DNA from 3 places in the Exiguobacterium sp. B2(2022) genome. Region 2 is predicted to be linked to each of the others. Evidence: riboswitches for the same ligand, from Rfam matches in the RefSeq annotation. Region 2 holds a riboswitch; each other region holds the start of a gene.
The links. A riboswitch is a leader RNA that binds a small molecule or an ion and turns the genes downstream of it on or off. The one in region 2 is predicted to bind S-adenosylmethionine.
Positions count from the first base shown of each region.

Region 1: another riboswitch for S-adenosylmethionine. It lies ahead of metK (methionine adenosyltransferase); the one in region 2 lies ahead of ON063_RS03465 (methionine ABC transporter ATP-binding protein).
Region 3: another riboswitch for S-adenosylmethionine. It lies ahead of msrA (peptide-methionine (S)-S-oxide reductase MsrA); the one in region 2 lies ahead of ON063_RS03465 (methionine ABC transporter ATP-binding protein).

Region 1 is NZ_JAPEHX010000025.1:1,919-8,589, forward strand. Features, by position in the region: gene ON063_RS06660 (GNAT family N-acetyltransferase) at 1-156, opposite strand, end outside; gene ON063_RS06665 (hypothetical protein) at 321-842, shown strand; gene metK (methionine adenosyltransferase) at 865-2,073, opposite strand; SAM riboswitch class I at 2,206-2,325, opposite strand; gene pckA (phosphoenolpyruvate carboxykinase (ATP)) at 2,631-4,202, shown strand; gene ON063_RS06680 (alpha/beta hydrolase family protein) at 4,226-4,990, opposite strand; gene ytkD (RNA deprotection pyrophosphohydrolase) at 4,971-5,444, opposite strand; gene ON063_RS06690 (glucose-6-phosphate isomerase) at 5,537-6,671, opposite strand, start outside.
Region 2 is NZ_JAPEHX010000011.1:18,611-25,281, reverse strand. Features, by position in the region: gene ON063_RS03495 (acyl-CoA dehydrogenase family protein) at 1-1,065, shown strand, start outside; gene ON063_RS03490 (hypothetical protein) at 1,155-1,886, shown strand; gene ON063_RS03485 (arsenate reductase family protein) at 1,934-2,287, shown strand; gene gcvH (glycine cleavage system protein GcvH) at 2,336-2,719, shown strand; gene ON063_RS03475 (PTS transporter subunit IIC) at 2,765-3,820, opposite strand; gene ON063_RS03470 (thioredoxin family protein) at 4,001-4,258, shown strand; SAM riboswitch class I at 4,709-4,815, shown strand; gene ON063_RS03465 (methionine ABC transporter ATP-binding protein) at 4,953-5,981, shown strand; gene ON063_RS03460 (methionine ABC transporter permease) at 5,971-6,633, shown strand; gene ON063_RS03455 (MetQ/NlpA family ABC transporter substrate-binding protein) at 6,664-6,671, shown strand, end outside.
Region 3 is NZ_JAPEHX010000016.1:33,692-40,362, reverse strand. Features, by position in the region: gene ON063_RS04830 (SRPBCC family protein) at 1-177, shown strand, start outside; gene ON063_RS04825 (DM13 domain-containing protein) at 1,141-1,662, opposite strand; gene msrA (peptide-methionine (S)-S-oxide reductase MsrA) at 1,763-2,287, opposite strand; SAM riboswitch class I at 2,356-2,455, opposite strand; gene ON063_RS04815 (hypothetical protein) at 2,500-2,661, opposite strand; gene ON063_RS04810 (amidase family protein) at 2,775-4,181, shown strand; gene rlmN (23S rRNA (adenine(2503)-C(2))-methyltransferase RlmN) at 4,247-5,308, shown strand; gene ON063_RS04800 (class I SAM-dependent methyltransferase) at 5,491-5,946, opposite strand; gene ON063_RS04795 (SMP-30/gluconolactonase/LRE family protein) at 6,095-6,671, shown strand, end outside.

The DNA of each region.
Region 1 (6,671 bases), on a different contig from region 2:
TGCTTCTTCACTCGAACTGATCGCTCGAACAATCTCTTCTTGTCGATAAGCGCGCTCCATCGCTTTCAAACGATTCAAATCATCCTCTGAAATCGTCGCAAGTGCAATCGTTCGAATTAATGCTGCATCTTCTGGAACTGCTTCCCTCATGTTCATGACAGCTTCCCCCTTTTGGCCAATCTATTTGTATCATTCCCTATCGTCACGTTTTTATCCTGCCATTCGTTTCTTTTTCATGACGATTCATAAGAAAACGTTATGTCCGCAATCGACTAGGGTATAACACTAGCAATGCCAATCACATGAAGGAGTGGAACAACATGGAACCAAAATTAGAGCATGACCCGAAAGTCGAACAAACAGAGAATCCGAACCGTCAATTTGATCAATTGGATGCTGGGGGACCAAAGATCAGCGTTGTGACCGGGATGTTACTCGGTGCCCTCGTCGGGGGTCTCCTCGCCTTACTTAGCTCCTCGAATCGAGAGCAGACGAAACAATCGCTTACGAATGCAAAATCTTCGGTCGGAGGCATCGTGAATGAGGTCAAACAAGATCCAGCCGGTAAGGCATCTCAAGTCATTGAACAAGTGAAGACCGCTTCTGGCAAGATTCAGGAAGTGACTACAGACGTTCAAAACGTATATGAAAAAGTCGTCGGAGAAGTCGATACGGTCAAAGAAGATGTCAATAAAATCGTCGAGACGGCCCAAGAAGCCAAATCAGATTTACAAGACATTGGTGAAAAAGTCGTCGAAGCGAAGGATACGGCGCTTGGACAAGAAACCACTTCGACTGAATCGACGTCGAATGACAATAAGCAGACACCACCAACGACTTGAACCTAAAAAAACGTTTTGTTGATTACGCGAAACGCTTCGCGCCTTCTTCAAGAACTGCTGCTTTATCTGTTTGCTCCCATGGGAGTTCGATATCTGTACGACCGAAGTGACCGTAAGCTGCTGTTTGCTTGTAGATTGGACGGCGAAGGTCAAGCATCTTGATGATGCCTGCTGGACGGAGGTCGAAGTTCTCACGAACGAGTTCAACGAGCTCTGTTTCGCTCAATTTACCAGTGCCGAACGTGTCGACAGCGATTGATACTGGATGTGCTACCCCAATCGCGTAAGCGAGTTGAACTTCTGCTTTATCCGCAAGTCCTGCTGCAACGATGTTTTTCGCTACATAACGAGCTGCGTATGCTGCTGAACGGTCAACTTTTGTAGGATCTTTACCAGAGAATGCGCCACCGCCGTGACGAGCGTATCCACCGTACGTGTCGACGATGATTTTACGTCCTGTAAGACCTGCATCTCCTTGTGGTCCACCGATTACGAAGCGACCAGTCGGGTTGATGAAGTATTTTGTTTCAGCATCGATGAGTTCAGCCGGGATGACTGCTTCGATGACATACTTTTTCAAGTCTTCTTGAATTTGCTCGAGCGTGATCTCTTCTGCGTGTTGTGTCGAGATGACGATTGTATCGATGCGAACAGGATTGTTGTTCTCATCGTACTCAACCGTTACTTGCGTCTTTCCATCGGGACGAAGGTAAGCAAGCGTACCGTTCTTACGAACTTCTGCAAGACGACGTGACAATTTGTGCGCCAATGAGATTGGAAGCGGCATGAGTTCTGGAGTCTCGTTTGTCGCATATCCGAACATGAGACCTTGGTCACCTGCACCGATTGCATCAAGTTCCTCTTCAGTCATCTGACCTTCACGTGCTTCAAGAGCTTGGTCGACACCTTGCGCAATGTCTACTGATTGCTCGTCAATCGACGTCAAGACGGCACATGTTTCCGCATCGAAACCATATTTCGCACGTGTGTATCCGATTTCACGGACTGTTTCACGGACAACTTTCGGGATATCCACGTAAGTTGACGTTGTGATTTCACCAGCTACGAGTACAAGACCTGTTGTGACAGACGTTTCTGCCGCAACACGGGCATTCGGGTCTTCCGCTAAAATGGCATCCAAAATCGAGTCAGAAATCTGATCACAAATTTTATCTGGATGTCCTTCAGTAACCGACTCTGAAGTAAAAAGTCGACGGTTCAATTTTGACATTCAAAAAACCTCCTATAATAAGGGTGATATGTGGACGGTACTCGTTCCCCTTACGCGTTGCTTTGGGACGGTAATGAAAAAAACCTCCCCCGATGACATACATGGGGAAAGGTTGAATCGTTCTTCCTTACCCTCTTATCGTTCGAAGCTAATGGCTTCGCTTCAGGATAGCACCTTTTCCGCATAAGACTTCATGTCGGACGGTTGCTGGGCTTCGTAGGGCCTTGTTCCCTCCACCGCTCAGAATAAGAGTATCCGTTACGAAAACCATCATATAAATGACGCTCGATTATGTCAAGGGAATCAGACGAATTCGTAAAATTTTTCACCGACTTGCAAAACATTTCTGTTTGTGAATCGACAAACATTTTTTTATTTCGTTTCTGTTTTTTAACACCTTGTGATAAGAGAATGTGATAAACTGTTTTTGTAAGAAAGGATACGCTTGTGTTTAATTAGTGTGTCACATATAATTAAAAATGTCATACTGATTAATCGTAATCGCGGAAGTATGCGGATTTCATCCACATCTATTTAGGGGAAAGGTGGGATTCAGGATGGCGACAACGCTCCTGAAAATCGAAGAATTAATTAATGGTGCCGACATGAAACGGAACTTGACGGTTCCAGAACTGGTGGAAGAAGCCATCCAAAATGGTGAAGGTGTACTGACAAAAGACGGGGCTTTATCTGTCAGCACGGGTGCTTTTACCGGACGGTCACCGAAAGACAAATTCGTCGTACAAGATGAAGTCAGCAACAACCTTGTCGATTGGGGAAAAGTGAACCAACCGATCGCGGAAGAGAAGTTTTCAGCACTTCTTGACAAAGTACTCAACCATTTAGAAAAGAAAGACAAACTTTATTACCTCGAAGCGTCTGCTGGTGCCGATGAGCACTATACGTTACCGGTCCGTGCCATTACAGAATATGCATGGCATAGTCTATTCGCAAAACAACTGTTTTTACGCGAATGGCCAACGAAAGGTGCGTTCGACCCGTTCACTGTAATTTATGCACCGAGTTATAAAGCCGACCCTGCAGTGGATGGCACGAACTCAGAGACGTTCATTCTCGTTTCATTCGCCAAGCGCACCATTCTGATCGGGGGAACAGAGTACGGTGGCGAAATTAAAAAATCAATCTTCTCCGTCATGAACTTCTTGTTACCTGAACAAAACGTCTTATCGATGCACTGTTCGGCAAACGTTAACGATGCAAATGAAACGGCACTCTTCTTCGGATTGTCGGGAACTGGGAAGACGACACTTTCAGCTGATCCACAGCGCCACTTAATCGGAGACGATGAGCATGGATGGTCACCGGATGGGGTCTTCAACATTGAAGGCGGTTGCTACGCGAAGACGATCAACTTGTCGCGTGAGAACGAACCGCAAATCTATGATGCGATCCGCTTCGGTTCATTGATTGAAAACGTCGTATTGAATGAAGATCGTACGCCGGACTACAAGAACATCTCCTTGACTGAAAATACGCGTGCAGCATATCCGATCGAATTCATCGACAACGCGATGCTCCCATCACGTGCCGGTCATCCAAATACGATCGTCTTCTTGACGGCCGATGCGTATGGTGTCTTGCCACCGATCAGCAAACTGACGAAAGAACAGGCGATGTATCACTTCTTGTCTGGTTACACGTCTAAGCTTGCTGGTACAGAGCGTGGTGTCACAGAACCACAAGCGACGTTCTCGACTTGCTTTGGTTCACCGTTCCTTCCGCTCGCTCCAGAGCGTTATGCGGATATGCTCGGTAAATTGATTGAAGAGCACGATGTAGATGTCTACCTCGTCAACACGGGCTGGACAGGTGGAGCATACGGCGAAGGTTCACGTATGAAACTCGCCTATACGCGTGCGATGGTCAATGCCGCCGTCAACGGCCAGCTCCGTGATGTCGAAACGATGAAACATGACATTTTCAATGTCGAGATTCCTGTAGCCATCGATGGTGTACCGAGCGACGTGCTCAATCCGCGAGATACGTGGAGCGACCCAGCTCGTTACGACGTCGAAGCAAAAGCACTCGCCATGAAATTTAAAGAAAACTTCACTCGCTTCACGAAAGCAAGTGAGTCCGTCATCGCAGCCGGACCACTCGTCATCTAACACAAAAGCACTGACTCGATTTTTTATCGAGTCAGTGCTTTTTCCTGTCGCAACATCCAATCCATCGCTTGTTCGGTCGTCTCCCATTTATCCCAAAACGGGAGCTGGTGACCGAACGGGAGCACCCAAAACTCTGCCTGTTCTCCTAATTTCTCGGCGACGGCTGTCGCATGACGTAAGCGAACTTGTTCATCGTCCGTACCGTGGATGAGCAGTGTCGGGGCGACCCATTCCTTGTAAAGCGGAGAACGATCGACATACGCAGATTCTGCAGACTCGGGGTCCCCACCCGTCATCCGACGTAACATCTTCCGCATCGAACGCTGTTCTTCATACGTCCACTCGAGGTTGGTCACGCCAGCCCATGAAGTAACCGTCGTGACCGGTCGTTCGGAAGCGAGCGAGAGGGCCATCATGCCCCCTCTTGAAAAGCCGAGGACGTGAACCGGTCGTCCACTCATGTGGACACGGTCGAATAGCGAGAGCACGTCCTCTAAGTCTTCTCCTCCAAAGTCTTCTTTTCCCGTCCCGCCGTGATTGCCACGATAGACCGGGGCGACGACATGAAAGCCCCGCGATGCAAACTGCATGAGACGTGGTAAACGAACATCCCCGATTCGCGCCGTTCCTCCTCGTAAGTACATCAACACTTGGCCATTTGATCGTTTCGGCTCAATCGAATACGCCACGACCTCTTCCCCATCTGTCGTCGTGTACCATCCTCGTGTCACTCGGTAACCCGCATAAGGTGGTAACACATCGATTCGGTCAAACCAGTTTTTGATCATAGAGAACCCTCATCGTTTCTGGTAGGACACGGTCTTTCATCATGAAGCTGTAGCGTGGATTGCGCAATAAGTTATCCGGCAAGGCATCGATCAGGACAGCCCCATCTGTCTCGTCAATGGCAGGATGATCCTCGAATCGCTCAATCTCCGCATAATAAATGTTTTTGATGACCGTATCACCTCTACCTAACACACGGTACTGTCCCAAATAGCGCAACGTTTTGACGACTCCACCGGTCTCTTCGTACACTTCCCGGATAGCGGCATCGTCCTCGTGTTCTCCTGGCTCGACTTTCCCTCCTGGAAACTCGAGTCCGCGCTGTTTATGCTTCGTCAATACCCACTTGTCTTCATATCGGGCGACGACCCAGACGTGGAGCGGCGTGTCTGAGAACGGATAATGGGTGAAGCTTAACTCGACTTGATTATGATAGTAATCCTTGAATGTCTTCATAGTCCATCCCTTTCTTTCCCCTGTCTACTCTCACTTTACCTTGTCTTCACCCAGTTTCAAACAAAAAAATATCGCGGTACCGATTCGTTTTCTTATTGATTCAAACGTTTTTCGAGCTCTGCTTTTTGTTCTTCATACCCTGGTTTACCGAGTAACGCGAACATGTTCGCTTTGTAAGCTTCGACGCCTGGCTGGTTGAACGGGTTCACCCCGAGGATGTATCCGCTCATCGCACATGCTTTTTCGAAGAAGTAGAACAAGTAGCCGAGGTGATAAGGTGTCATCTCTGGCAATTCGACGACCAAGTTCGGTACATCACCGTCAGTGTGTGCGAGAAGTGTTCCTTCTGTCGCTTTGTCGTTCACGAACTGAATCGTTTCGCCTGCGAGGAAGTTCAAACCATCTAAATCTTGAGCGTCTTCTGGAACGTTCATCGAGTGACGGACTTCTTTCACACGAATAACCGTCTCGAACAAGTCACGACGACCTTCTTGGATGTATTGCCCCATCGAGTGGAGATCCGTCGAGAAGTCAACAGCCGCTGGGAAGATCCCTTTGTTGTCTTTTCCTTCTGACTCACCGTAAAGTTGTTTCCACCATTCTGACACGTAGTGAAGAGCTGGCTCATAGTTGACGAGCATCTCAATCGATTTGCCTTTCGCGTAAAGGGCGTTACGTACGACTGCATACTGATACGCTTCGTTTTCAGCCAATTCTGGTGAGCTGTAAGCGTTTTGCGCGTCACGTGCCCCTTCCATCAATGCATCGATATCAATTCCAGCAGCGGCAATCGGAAGAAGTCCGACTGGCGTGAGGACAGAGAAACGTCCACCGACATCATCTGGAATCACGAACGTCTCGTATCCTTCTGCATCCGCAAGTGTCTTGAGTGCACCACGGGCACGGTCTGTCGTTGCATAGATCCGCTCACGCGCTCCATCTTGACCGTATTTATCTTCCATGAACTGCTTGAGGACACGGAATGCAATCGCAGGTTCTGTCGTCGTTCCTGATTTTGAGATGACGTTGATTGAGACATCTTTGCCTTCAAGTACTTGAAGCAACTCTCTCATATACGTTGAAGAGATATTGTGGCCCGCATAGAATACTTGTGGTGCCTTGCGCTCTTCTTTTGACAATACGTTGAAGAACGAATGTTGAAGCATTTCGATCGCTGCACGGGCACCGAGGTAAGATCCTCCGATTCCGACGACGACGAGAACGTCT
Region 2 (6,671 bases):
GAAGTACCAGTCGACAACCTTCTCGGTGAAATCGGAAAAGGTCACGTCATCGCCTTCAACATCTTGAACGTCGGTCGTTACAAACTTGCAGTCGGAGCAGTTGGGTCTTCAAAACGTGCGTTCGACCTCTCGGTACAATATTCGAACGAGCGCAAGCAGTTCAAGACACCGATCAGCCAATTCCCACTCATCCAAGAGAAATTGGCAACGATGGCAGCCAACATCTATGCGATGGAAAGCTCAGTGTATCGCACGGGTGGCTTGTTCCAAGATAGCTTGGATGCACTTGGTGACGAGAACATGCGTGACGGATCAAAAGTCGCACAAGCGATTGCTGAATATGCGATCGAATGCTCACTCAACAAAGTATTCGCTTCTGAAACGTTTGACTACGTTGTCGATGAAGCGGTCCAAATTCATGGTGGATACGGATTCATGGCAGAGTATGAAGTCGAAAACCTCTATCGTGACTCACGCATCAACCGCATCTTTGAAGGAACGAACGAGATCAACCGTTTGATCGTTCCGGGTACGCTTCTCAAGAAAGCGATGAAAGGTGAATTGCCGCTCCTCGCCGAAGCACAAAAACTTCAAAAAGAGCTCATGAGCTACATGCCACAAGAATTGGACGGCTCACCGCTCGCACGCGAGAAGATGCTCCTTTCGAACATGAAGAAGATCAACTTGATGGTCGCAGGTACAGCGGTTCAGAAGTATCAACAAGACCTTCAAAACGAACAAGAAATCTTGGCGAAGATCGCAGACATGATCAGTGCCATCTACGCGCTTGAAGCAGCCATCGCTCGTACAGACAAAGCGATCGCACGCTCAGGCGAAGAGAAGAACACGCTCAAAGTCCGCTACACAGAAATCTTTGCGGAACAAGTGTTCAAACAAGTCGAACTCATGGCGAAAGAAGTATTGTATGCAGCGGCGTCTGGTGACGAGCAGCGCATGCTTCTCTCGGCAATGAAGAAGTTCAGCCGCTACCAGCCGATCAATGTGATCGGGACGAAGCGTGAAGTTGCTGCGAGCCTCATCAAAGCGAACAAGTTTATCGTGTAATTCAATCGACAGAGAGGGTGGACCGGACGCGGTCGACCCTTTCTTTTTGGTCTGTTCGCCGCGTACAATAGAAACGAGGGGGAGAGACGATGAAAACACGCGATAGATTGCTTGAACGAATGGAACAAATAGGGGAATCGGTTGCCGCACACGAAGGAACGCTGATGTTGCTGGCATTAGGGTCGATCGGACTAGAGACGGAGCGACTGGATGATTATTCGGACCTCGATTTCTTTTTAATTGTCGAGGACGGGCAGAAGGCACGCTTTATCGACCGACTCGACTGGCTTGAAGTCGAGCCGCTTCACTATCAGTTTCAAAACACGAAAGACGGACATAAGATCATGTATCACGATGGCATCTACGGTGAATTCGCCGTCTTTGAAGTACATGAACTCGCAGCGATCGCCTATACATCAGGACGCGTCGTCTGGCGACGGGATGAAGCACTCGACGTGTTCGCGACACCGCGTCTTGAGATCGCGCGTGAAGCGACGGCTTATTACTATGAAGAAGCGTTGACGAACCTATATGTCGGCTTGCTTCGGGAACGCCGGGGCGAGATGCTCGCCGGGTTCGAACTCGTCCAAGTCGCGGCCGTTCAAAACGTCTTGAAGGCGCTCGGTGGACAAGGAGACCCGTTCAACCCGACACGTCGGGTCGAGACGAGACATCCAGAGATGATTCCTTTCCTGTCAGGCGGGGTATTAGGATACGGCAGGTCAAGTGAGGCAGCAGCGGTCATCCTTCGCTTTATGGAAGAGCGACATTCCGTCAATCCGACGATGAAGCGAGAGATTGAACGGTTGCTTGAGACGTGAATTGATTTCTCAAGATGTGCTACATTGATGAAAGAGGTGATGAACAGATGGTGACACTATACGGCTATCCACCATGCAGTACGTGTAAAAAAGCAGAAAAATGGTTGAAAGAGCAAGGGGTCGAGTATACATACGTTCATATCGTCGAATCGACACCGACGAAAGAAGAACTCGCCGAGCTGTGGAAACAATCGGACTTACCGCTTAAGAAATTCTTCAATACGAGCGGGCAAGTCTATCGAAACGAAGGCATCAAAGACAAGCTACCTAATCTATCAGAAGACGAACAACTCGAGCTATTATCAAGCAATGGTATGCTTTTGAAGCGTCCAATCGTCACAAATGGTGAAAAAACGACGGTCGGATTTTCAGAAAAGTCCTTTACGGACGTTTGGGGCTAAGTGCTATAATACAGATGTGAGTCTAATTTATTTGAGGGGGAAGTTAGGATGAGCAAAGTACCAGCAAATTTACGTTATTCAAAAGAACATGAGTGGGTAGAAGTGAACGGAACAAAAGCCCGCATCGGCATCACGGATTTCGCACAAAGCGAACTAGGGGATATCGTGTTTGTGGAACTCCCAGAAGTTGACGGTACGATTTTGCTCGACGAGCCATTCGGTTCAGTCGAATCAGTGAAGACAGTCTCTGAGTTGTATGCGCCAGTATCAGGACGCATCACAGCAGTAAACGAGGACCTTGCCGATTCTCCAGAACTCGTCAACGAGTCACCGTTTGAAAATGCATGGATGATCGAAGTTGAGTTGACGGAAGAGTCAGACCTCGACAAGCTCATGTCTGCAGAAGAATATGAAGCGATGATTCAAGGATAAGTAAAACCGGCCTCTCCTGATTGGAGAAGCCGGTTTTTTATATGTTTACTCGAAATCGAGTCGGTAATGATCCGATTTAACGAGCGTCGCCCGTTCGAACACACGATAGAAGAAAATCCCGAGTCCGACTGGAATAAGCCCGAACAAGACGATCACAAGAAGCACGTTGAACAAGGCGAATCCGCCCGGCATGAGATGTAGCGCATTTACCGGTCCAATGAGTCCAGATACGCCAAACCCTGCACTGATTGGAGTTCCCTCGATTCTTAATATACCAGCGAGCGCACCGAGGATGGCCGCATTCGCCAAAATCGGAAGCATCATAATCGGGCGTCGGACAAAGTTCGCCATTTGAATCTTCGGTGACCCGAGGAAGTGGGCGATCGATGTCCCGGTCGCGTTCGCCTGCCACCCTGCGATGGCGAGACCGAATCCAGCGGCGACGACGCCGAGGTTTGCCGCACCGGCCGCAACGCCTGATAGGCTAATCGCGGTCGCGATTCCGACAGTCGAAATCGGCGAGACGATGATGAGCGAGAACGCCATCGCGATCAAGATGCCCATGAGAACCGGTTGAAGATCCGTCATCGTCATGATGAGGTATCCGATGTATGTCGTGATCTGTGAGATATACGTCAATAAGAAGGCACCGATGCCCCCTGCGACGACAATGACTGTCATCGGCATGACGATGACCGTATACGTCTTCAAGTGGGGAGCGAGCTTCATGACAAGAATCGTAGCGATCGCAGCGGTCACACCGGCTGTGATCACGTCACCGATTTCGGCCATCACGAACGCACCTTCGTTAATTCGAACGGCGCCACTGCCGACATAGGTTGCGATGGCGATTGTTCCAGCCTCTAAAATCGATCGTCCGAACTGCATCGCGACGGCAAGACCGATAATGGCCGGGAGGAGTCGCATCGCAATCGTCGTCGCATCCAATATGAATTGAAGAGACGGAAAATAAGGGAGTATAGCTTTCGTGAGTTCACCGAGCAGCGCGCTCGGGATGAGGGCGATCAGAATCGCCATACTGAGACCGTTTAAGACGTTCATCGTAAATTGCTTTGTCGTACCTGTTGCCTGTTCCGTCATCATTCATTCACCTGTCCTTCTTCTTTGCTGTTATGTACAAAAGCGATAAAGTTAGAACCCATATTATTCCTATCCGACAGAAGAGTCAAGAGAATCATTGAAAAATTCTGAAATTTCACGAGAGCACGATTTTTGAACGGGACTCGAACGACCATTATAATGACAGGAGAGGTGAGAAAAATGATTACAGACGGATTCTTATATATATACGCCCCGATGTGTGGTACATGCGCTGTCGCGGAGAAAATGTTGACGGTCGTCGAGGCGGTCGACCCTGAAATTCAGATTGAAAAACGCGATGCGAACTATATCCCAAACGAGCTTGAAGCTTATCAGGTGATGAGTGTCCCAGCGCTGTTAAAGCTTGAAAATGGCGAGGTTCGGGATCGTCTTTACGCCTTTCAAAACGTTCAACACGTCCTCTCTTTCGTGAAGTGAGAGAGGAACATTAGAATAATCTGAAAATTTTAAATAATCAGTTGACACAGAAAGTTCACGAATGGTATATTCATTACAACATCTTACTTGAACACAAAATAGGACGCGATATTCCCGACATCAAGACGTTTTGGTGAAGCCGCTGCTACCTTTATACGAATACACGTCAGTCTTCCCTTCGATTGTCCCCCAAAAAAATCAAGCGAAGAAAGACGTTCCGTATAATCGCACGGTCCAAGTCAAGATCGAGTGATGATTGGTGAATCTCCCCCATATAAGGATGTAAATCTTGAACGGGCAAAAGATTTTCATCTATGGGCTGTCCTTCCGTGACTCAAGGTGCTACGTTCTGTGTCGTCCTCGGACGGCACCTTTTTTTGATTTTTTTGAAAAAATGATTTGACAGCAGAAAAAGCTGTCGCTATGATAAAGCTAATCGAATACACAACACTCTTATCAAGAGAGGCTGAGGGACTGGCCCTATGACGCCCAGCAACCGCGGAGCAATCCGAAATGGTGCTAATTCCAGCAAGGTGAGAAACCTTGACAGATGAGAGCAATCGTTGTCCGTACGATAAAGTGCGCACGTTTGCTCAAGAAACCTTGACAGATGAGAGCAATCGTTGTCCGTACGATAAAGTGCGCACGTTTGCTCAAACGTGCGCGCTTTTTTTGTTGTCAGGAGGGAAATGTATTGATTCAATTACGAAACGTCGCCAAATGGTTCGATACGAAAAATGGTCGTGTCCAGGCGGTCGATGATGTATCACTAACGATTGATCGCGGTGAAATTTTTGGAATAATCGGATATTCGGGGGCGGGAAAGTCGACGCTCATCCGATTGCTCAACCGTCTCGAATCACCGTCTAGCGGTGAAATCGAGGTCGCCGGGAGTGAGCTCACGAAGCTCAGCCCGAAAGAATTACGAGGGGTTCGCAAGAACGTCTCGATGGTCTTCCAGCACTTTAACCTTCTGTGGTCGCGCACGGTCGCAGAAAACATCAGCTTCCCACTCGAATTGATCGGGGTTCCGGCAAGTGAGCGGAAGCGTCGGGTTCAAGAACTCGTCGAGCTCGTCGGACTATCAGGTCGCGAAGACAGCTATCCGTCACAATTATCGGGCGGTCAAAAACAGCGAGTCGGGATTGCCCGCGCGCTCGCTACAAATCCAGAGGTGCTCCTCTGTGACGAAGCGACAAGCGCGCTCGACCCGAAGACGACGGATTCGATTCTTGAACTGCTCGTCAGCATCAATAAGAAGCTCGGATTGACAATCGTCCTCATCACACATGAGATGCACGTCATCCAAAAGATTTGTCATCGCGTCGCCGTGATGGAGGCAGGGAAAGTCGTTGAGACAGGTCAAGTCTCTGACGTGTTCCAACATCCGGAGCAGCCGATCACGAAAGAATTCGTCAAGCAAATCGGGGCGGTCGACGATCTGTCGCTCACGTTCGAACATTTGAAAGCACGCTATCCGAGTGGGCAAATCGTCAAATTGAAATTCTTGAACGAAACGGCAGAACAGCCGATTTTGTCTGACGTCCTTAAGACGCACGACATCGGATTCAACATCATCGGCGGGAACGTGACTCAGTCACAAGTCGGTGCGCTCGGCACGCTATTCATCCAATTGATTGGGGAAGCACGAGAAATCGAACGCGCCATCGCGTCGATTCGTTCGCAATCAGTAGAAGTGGAGGTGGAAAGCGATGTTTCCTAACGTAGACTGGCAAATCATGATGGAACAGACATGGGAGACGTTATACATGACGCTCGTCGCGGGTGTCGCGACGTTTGTGATTGGACTCGCTTTAGGTTTGATTCTTTATATTACAAACGAATCGCTATTATTGAAGAATCGTCCGATTTACGTCTTCGTCAGCGCGATCGTCAACGTGTTCCGTTCGATCCCGTTCATCATCTTAATCATCTTACTCATCCCGTTCACGTTGTTCCTGCTCGGTACGATGCTCGGTTCGACGGCGGCGCTTCCGGCACTTATCATCGGAGCTGCACCGTTCTACGCCCGTATGGTCGAACTTGCCCTTCGTGAAGTCGACCGCGGTGTCATCGAGGCAGCGGAATCGATGGGCGCGACGAAATGGCAAATCATTTATAAAGTGTTGATTCCGGAAGCACTTCCGGCAATCGTTTCAGGACTCACGGTGACCATTGTGGCAATCGTCGGTTATACGGCGATGGCCGGTGTCGTCGGAGGCGGCGGACTCGGGAACTTGGCCTTCTTGGAAGGGTTCCAACGCTCACAAAACGACGTCACGTTCGTGGCGACGGTGCTCATCTTGATCATCGTGTTCGTCATCCAGTTCATCGGTGACCGACTCGTCACAAAAATTGATAAACGTTCAGCTTAATTACACATACACCATTTGGAGGGATTCATAATGAAAAC
Region 3 (6,671 bases), on a different contig from region 2:
CAGTATCGTCTTGACGATGAACGGAGAGTTAGAATTTCATTTGCTTCAGAAGGGAATCAGACGAAAGTGATTGAGGTATTTGATACAGAATCGATGAATCCGATTGAATTGCAACGACAAGGCTGGCAGGCAATTCTCGATAATTTCACCCGATATGCGAATGGATCTAATAAGTAGGTCGAATAATTTAAACTAAATATCGGCAGGGTCCATGTTGAAGTTGATATGGATTCTACCGATTGTCATTATAAACATCCAAAATTACTCATTACATAGAGGGTGAAAACTCTAAGTTTAAAGAGGGTGTATGACAGTTTGAAGTTTCTGTAGGATATCAATTATTAGAGAAAATTTTAATAGATAGTTTAAGATCGATTCTTCATTTTTACATATAAAAGGATGAATTCATTTATCACAAAAAAGATAAAAGCACTAAACACTCCCGTTACAGTTGCAAAATTAATGGTTCCTTCTGTAAATACTGACAAATCGAATATAAGGCCGTAAGGGAAAACGAAAAAGGCACCAAACATCAAGTGCATCAAAAATGAAGTTATTTTTTTGATTTTGAATGTCATACGTTGACTTAGAAACTCCGAAAAAATAGAGGTCATTATTCCATAAGTGAAAATAATAGGTGAGGCATAAAACACATACATAAAAACATTCTGAAAATAAGTAAAATCTTCAAACACAGGCATGAAGACTGGAAGAGAAAAACTCAGAACAATTGAAGATAAACAGGCTACCATCAATTTTGGAACAATCATTTTCTTCTCCATACGAAAGAAATGGCAAACGCAGTAAAGCCTCCGATTACAACAATATAGAATAGCGAGTAGAAAACAAACTCGCCGATATCTTCAAGACTCTTAAACGTGTTCTCTACAATCATTGGTTCAGATAAAATCCCAATCGTCACGATCGGCAGAAAAAGAATCCAAAACCGTTTCCAAAAATATGAGCTGTATGATGTCGATTGATGTGAAGTCAAATAAAAACCCTCCTTATAAAAAGTTCCATACTTTACCATATTGTAACACGTGAATTGCATGAATAAATAGATAGAACTGATAGAAATAATTTTTCTAATACAAAAAAACAGCGAGGACGTCAAACGTCCAGGCTGTTTGATATCAGTTATTCATTCGATGCGCTTAATTCACCCGTCCCGAACGTCGCGCTGAACGCACGGCACCAGATGACGACTGTGTTGTACTCTTCTAGATTCACATCCGCAGGGACTAAATAATTTTGATTCCCGATGTTTCCTTTTAACGATCCTAGACTGACGCCTTCGGTTGTCTCTTGTCCTGGCTTCGTCAAATAGACGAATAAGTCAGGTCCGTTCGTTGTTTCGAACTCTTCAAATCGTAGATACGTCCCGTCTTCTGCCTCGACGGAGCGTATCGTGCCCGTCGTCTCATAATTTTTCTCCCCGTCCATGAACACACCCGCTACTTCGGTTTGACTCGGTTGTGCTTCCGGTGTCTCAGTTGTCTCTTCCTCTGTTTCTTCTTCTGAAGCAGGCGTCTCAACAGCTGTCGGTGGTAGTCCTTCATCGACGGTCTCTGTCAAGAAAAGCGGTGAGATGAGCCACCAGGCGACGGCGATCACGGCTACGCCGATCACACCGATGATGAGTTTCGTACTTGTTTTCATGTATGAGTCCTCCTTTTCGGATGTATGAACCATTAATACCCTTTTCCCGATTATTGGGCTTATAAAAGACGCGAATGTTAAAATTCGCGTCTGATAATCGTTATACGGTTTCGGTCCAGTTCTCTTCGATGAACGTGTCTCGTCCTGAGATGGCTCGGTCTTCTTTATAATGTTTCGGATTCTTTTTATGGTAATCCTGGTGATACTCTTCCGCTTCGAAGAATGTCGTCGCCGGAGTGATTTTTGTGACAATCGGTGCCGTGAAGCGACCACTTGCTGCTAATACGTCTCGACTCGCTTCAGCCGCGATTCGTTGTTCCTCCGTGTGATAGAAGATGGCTGGGGCATACTGAGGCCCACGGTCTTGGAATTGACCACCTTCATCGGTCGGGTCGGTCTGAATCCAATATAGCTCGAGGAGACGCTCATATGAAAACAGAGATGGGTCATATGTGATTTGAACGACTTCTAAATGACCAGTCGTTCCCGTTTTGACTTCTTCATACGTCGGATTGTCGATCTGTCCGCCCATATAGCCGGATACGATTCCTTCAATCCCTGGTAGTTCTTCAAAAGGTGTTACCATGCACCAAAAACAGCCACCTGCAAATGTTGCTTTTTCCATCTTGTCGTTCCCTCCAAATCGTATTTCAACAAAAAAAGCGCTCACGTCGGATGACATGAGCGCTCTCGTCATATCGTCCAAGGTTTCCCTTGCTGGTCGTAGCACCTTGCCTGTGGCAGGTTGCTGTGAAGTCATGGAGCCAGATCTCTCGTTCACTCTTGATATCGATATGTAGTTGGTGAGAGCATCATACCACCCTCAAAATACTTTCGTCAATGATTCGGTTTTCGTTTTAACTGAAAAATCGTCAAGACGATGATGAATCCGATCAACCCGATGGAAATGAACGGACCATAAGGCACATTCTCGCCGTATAACTGCAAGAAAAATAGACCGAACACAGCCAGCAACACAAACACATAGGAGCGTGTCATAGGAACCTCCTGTTTTTTCTTAAGTGTAACAAGAACACATCGACTTGGCGATACGAAAAGGAAATCAGGCATAGAGCACGAATAGAGTGGGAGAGATAAAGGAGGAATGTAGGATGGAACAAATCCAATTACATGAACTGACGATTGAACGTGCACATCGTGGGTATAAAGAAGGACAATTCACGGCACGAGACATAACTGCGTATTATCTTAGAAGGATTGCTGCATATAATGAGCGACTTCATGCCGTCATCCAGGTGAATCCGGACGCCCTGTTCGAGGCAGAGGCGGCAGACCGGGCCTATAAAAAAGGAGTACGCAAACCGCTCCTCGGCATCCCCGTCTTAATTAAGGACAATATCGAGACATCCGGTCTGATGCGTACGACAGCGGGTGCCGCCGCCATGCGACATCATTTTGCGGGTCGAGATGCCGAACTCGTGAAACGATTACGGGATGACGGGGCCATTATTCTTGGGAAAGCGAACCTGTCCGAGTGGGCGAACTTTTTGACTGAAGATATGCCGAACGGTTGGAGTGCTGTTGGCGGACAAACGAAGAACCCTTATGGCGACCAATTAGATGTCGGGGGATCGAGTTCTGGATCGGCTTCGGCGGTTGCGGCAAACTTGACACTCCTTGCCGTTGGATCTGAGACGAGCGGCTCGATTGTACACCCGAGTGTGCATAATAGTATCGTCGGAATCAAGCCGACCGTCGGCTTGATCAGTCGTTCAGGAATCATTCCGATCTCACGTTCTCAGGATACGGCTGGACCGATGGCGCGTACCCTTCGTGATGCGGTCGTTGCCTTGCAGACCATGTGTGGTGAAGATTCGGCTGATCCTGCGACATGGGAAACTCCAGTCGGACCGCCTTATGTGACGTGTCTCGATGTCCGTCAAGCGGTCGGGATGCGTGTCGGATTTATCAAGCCAACTATTTCAGACGAAGAAATCGGTTTGTATGAACAGGCACTTCGATTGTTGCGTCAAGCCGAAGTTGAACTCGTCGAAATCACGTTACCGAAACACGATGCATTAGAACAGGCAGATATTTTGTTTGATGAATTCAAGCTTGGGATTGAGGCGTATCTTGCGAACACAACTGTGCCATTTAAGACGCTTTCAGACTTGATCGAATGGAACGCGGACCATCCCGAATCGATTCCGCACGGGCAGACCATCTTTGAACAGTCAGATGCACGTTCAGGGCGTCTCGTCGAAGCTAGTTATCTCGACCGTCGGATTGATGATGTTCATTTCGCAAAAGTGGACGGAATGGATGAGCTATTAAAAGGGCAAAAACTGGACGCGATTGTCCTGCCACATGACATGAACTATGACATGGCTGCGAAAGCAGGACACCCGACAATCACGGTCCCTTATAAACGAAAAGAGAGCGGGACCCCGTTCGGTCTATCGTTCACGGGAACGAGCTTCGCGGAACGAGATTTGATTCGTGTCGCTTATGCGTTCGAACAGTTCATCACACGACCGACGCCTCCAGATTATTCGTAAGTTGCACCCGTCTCTGACGTCCGCTACAATGGTACGTATGCGGATTAGAGAAAGGACAGGTTAGAATGAAATCATCTATATACGGGTTGACGTTCGATCAGCTCACAAACGAGTGCACGGAAGCAGGATATGGTGCCTTCCACGCACGCCAAGTCTGGGACTCGCTCTACATCGATCGAGTCAAATCGATGGACGCGCTGAACGTCCGTGACGAAGTACGCGATTACTTAACTGAGAAATATGTCATCTCGACACAAGAACTGTTCGTCAAACAAGAAGCGGGAGATGGAACGGTCAAATTCTTACTTAAATTGCATGACGGTCACTATATCGAGACTGTGCTCATGCGTCATAAATATGGTCGCTCGGTCTGTGTGACGACACAGGTCGGTTGTAACATCGGCTGCAGCTTCTGTGCGAGCGGCTTGTTGAAAAAGACACGTGATTTGACGGCTGGTGAGGTCGTTGAGCAGATCATGACTGTCCAACATTTCCTCGATGGAGAAGGAGAAGGGGACCGTGTCAGTCATATCGTCGTTATGGGAATCGGTGAACCGTTCGATAACTTCGATAACTTGGTCGACTTCTTGCGCGTCGTCAAAGATGAGCGTGGTCTTGCAATCGCCCCACGTAAAATCAACGTGTCGACGAGTGGTCTTGCGGACAAGATTTATAAGTTTGCGGACCTCGACTTACGCATCAATTTGGCGCTATCTCTGCATGCGCCAAACGATGAATTACGTACACGCATCATGAAAATCAACCGGGCGTTCCCGCTTGATAAACTCATGCCATCGATTCGCTATTACGTCGAGAAGACGAATAAGCGAATCACATTCGAGTATATCCTGCTCTCGAAAGTGAACGATTTACCAGAACATGCGGAAGAACTCGCGGACTTGATTGAAGACATCAAGGACAAGTCTTACATCAACTTGATTCCATACAATCCGGTCAACGAGCATATTCAATATGAGCGAAGCACACCGGAAGATATCATGGCGTTTTATGATATCTTGAAAAAGCGTGGCGTCAATACGGGTGTCCGTCTCGAACACGGGACAGACATCGATGCAGCTTGCGGTCAGCTCCGCAGTAAGCATATGAACGTCGAAGGCGCGAAGTAATCAAATGGCCTCTCCGAATTTTCGGGGAGGCCATTCGCTTATCGTTTTTGTCCGACATATTGAATCACAGCTGATTCACCGTGATGCAGTCTTCCTTCTTCTCGCCATACGACATTCTCATTTAAAACGAGAGGAATGAAATTGTCTTCGAGTTGGTGAAACATCTTTTCAGTGTATAGAAGTTAGAGGTCTTTTGGTCCACCTGTCCTGTAGGCGAGTTGATGTGTAGAGTACACCTCGGTCAGGAATACGCCACCAGGTCGCAGTGTTTTTTGAATACCGGCGAGCACCTTTTCTCTGACATGTGGAGGAAAGTGGCCGAAGATGCAGATAACTAGGTCATACGTTTCTTGCGACCAGACCGCTTCATTCAAGTCAATCTGCTTCGTCTGAAGGGAGACGTTTCGTGAAGTCGCCAAGCGCTTCGCTTTTTCGAGTCCCACTTTCGAAGCGTCCCACATCTCGACGTCGAAGCCGAGCGTGGCGAGCCAGACTGCGTTTCGACCTTCCCCCTCAGCGATGGCCAATACACGTTTTCCTTCAATCTGATGAGAGGTGATCCATTTTTGTAAAAACTCGTTCGGATCTGTCCCATACACATAATCCTCCGAGCTAAATCGTTCATCCCATTTAGACAAGACATTCACTTCCTCTCTACTTTTCTTTCACTATAGCAAATCGAACGGACAACGGTGAAAATCCATCACGATTTTCTGAATTCATGCATAGTCGAGATGGGAGAAGGGAATAGATTTCTGAACTAATGGATAGAGTGGAGGCTAAGTAATGGAGAAAGTAGATGCGTCGTTATGGATTCGGGTACGAAATACGCTTGGTGAAGGTCCTTGTTGGGATGCTGAGTTAAAGCGTTTTTATTGGGTAGATATCGAAGGTCATACGTTATGGTGGTATGACGAGCGAGAAGACGAGATTTCTTCATTCGAGGTCGGAAAACAGGTCGGTTTTGTCATACCAAAAGTGACGGACGGTGTCGTCCTTGGATTGAAAGATGGAATCTATGAATGGGATGAAATCAATCGAGATCTAAATAAGATTGTTGAGTTGGATGACCCGGATGGTCGATTACGTTTCAACGATGGGAAAGCCGATCCATATGGTCGTATTTTTGCAGGTACGCTCCATCTTGAGGATGAAGAAAACCAAGCGACATTGTATCGAGTCGATCGAGATGGAACGACAACATCACTCATGGATGAATTGACACTTTCGAACGGGTTGACATGGTCGCCTGACCATTCCGTTTTTTATCATATCGATACACCGACTGAAAAAATTCGGAAATATGATTTTGATTTGAAGTCAGGTACGTTATCAAATGGAAAGGTCGTCATCGATTTCGCGG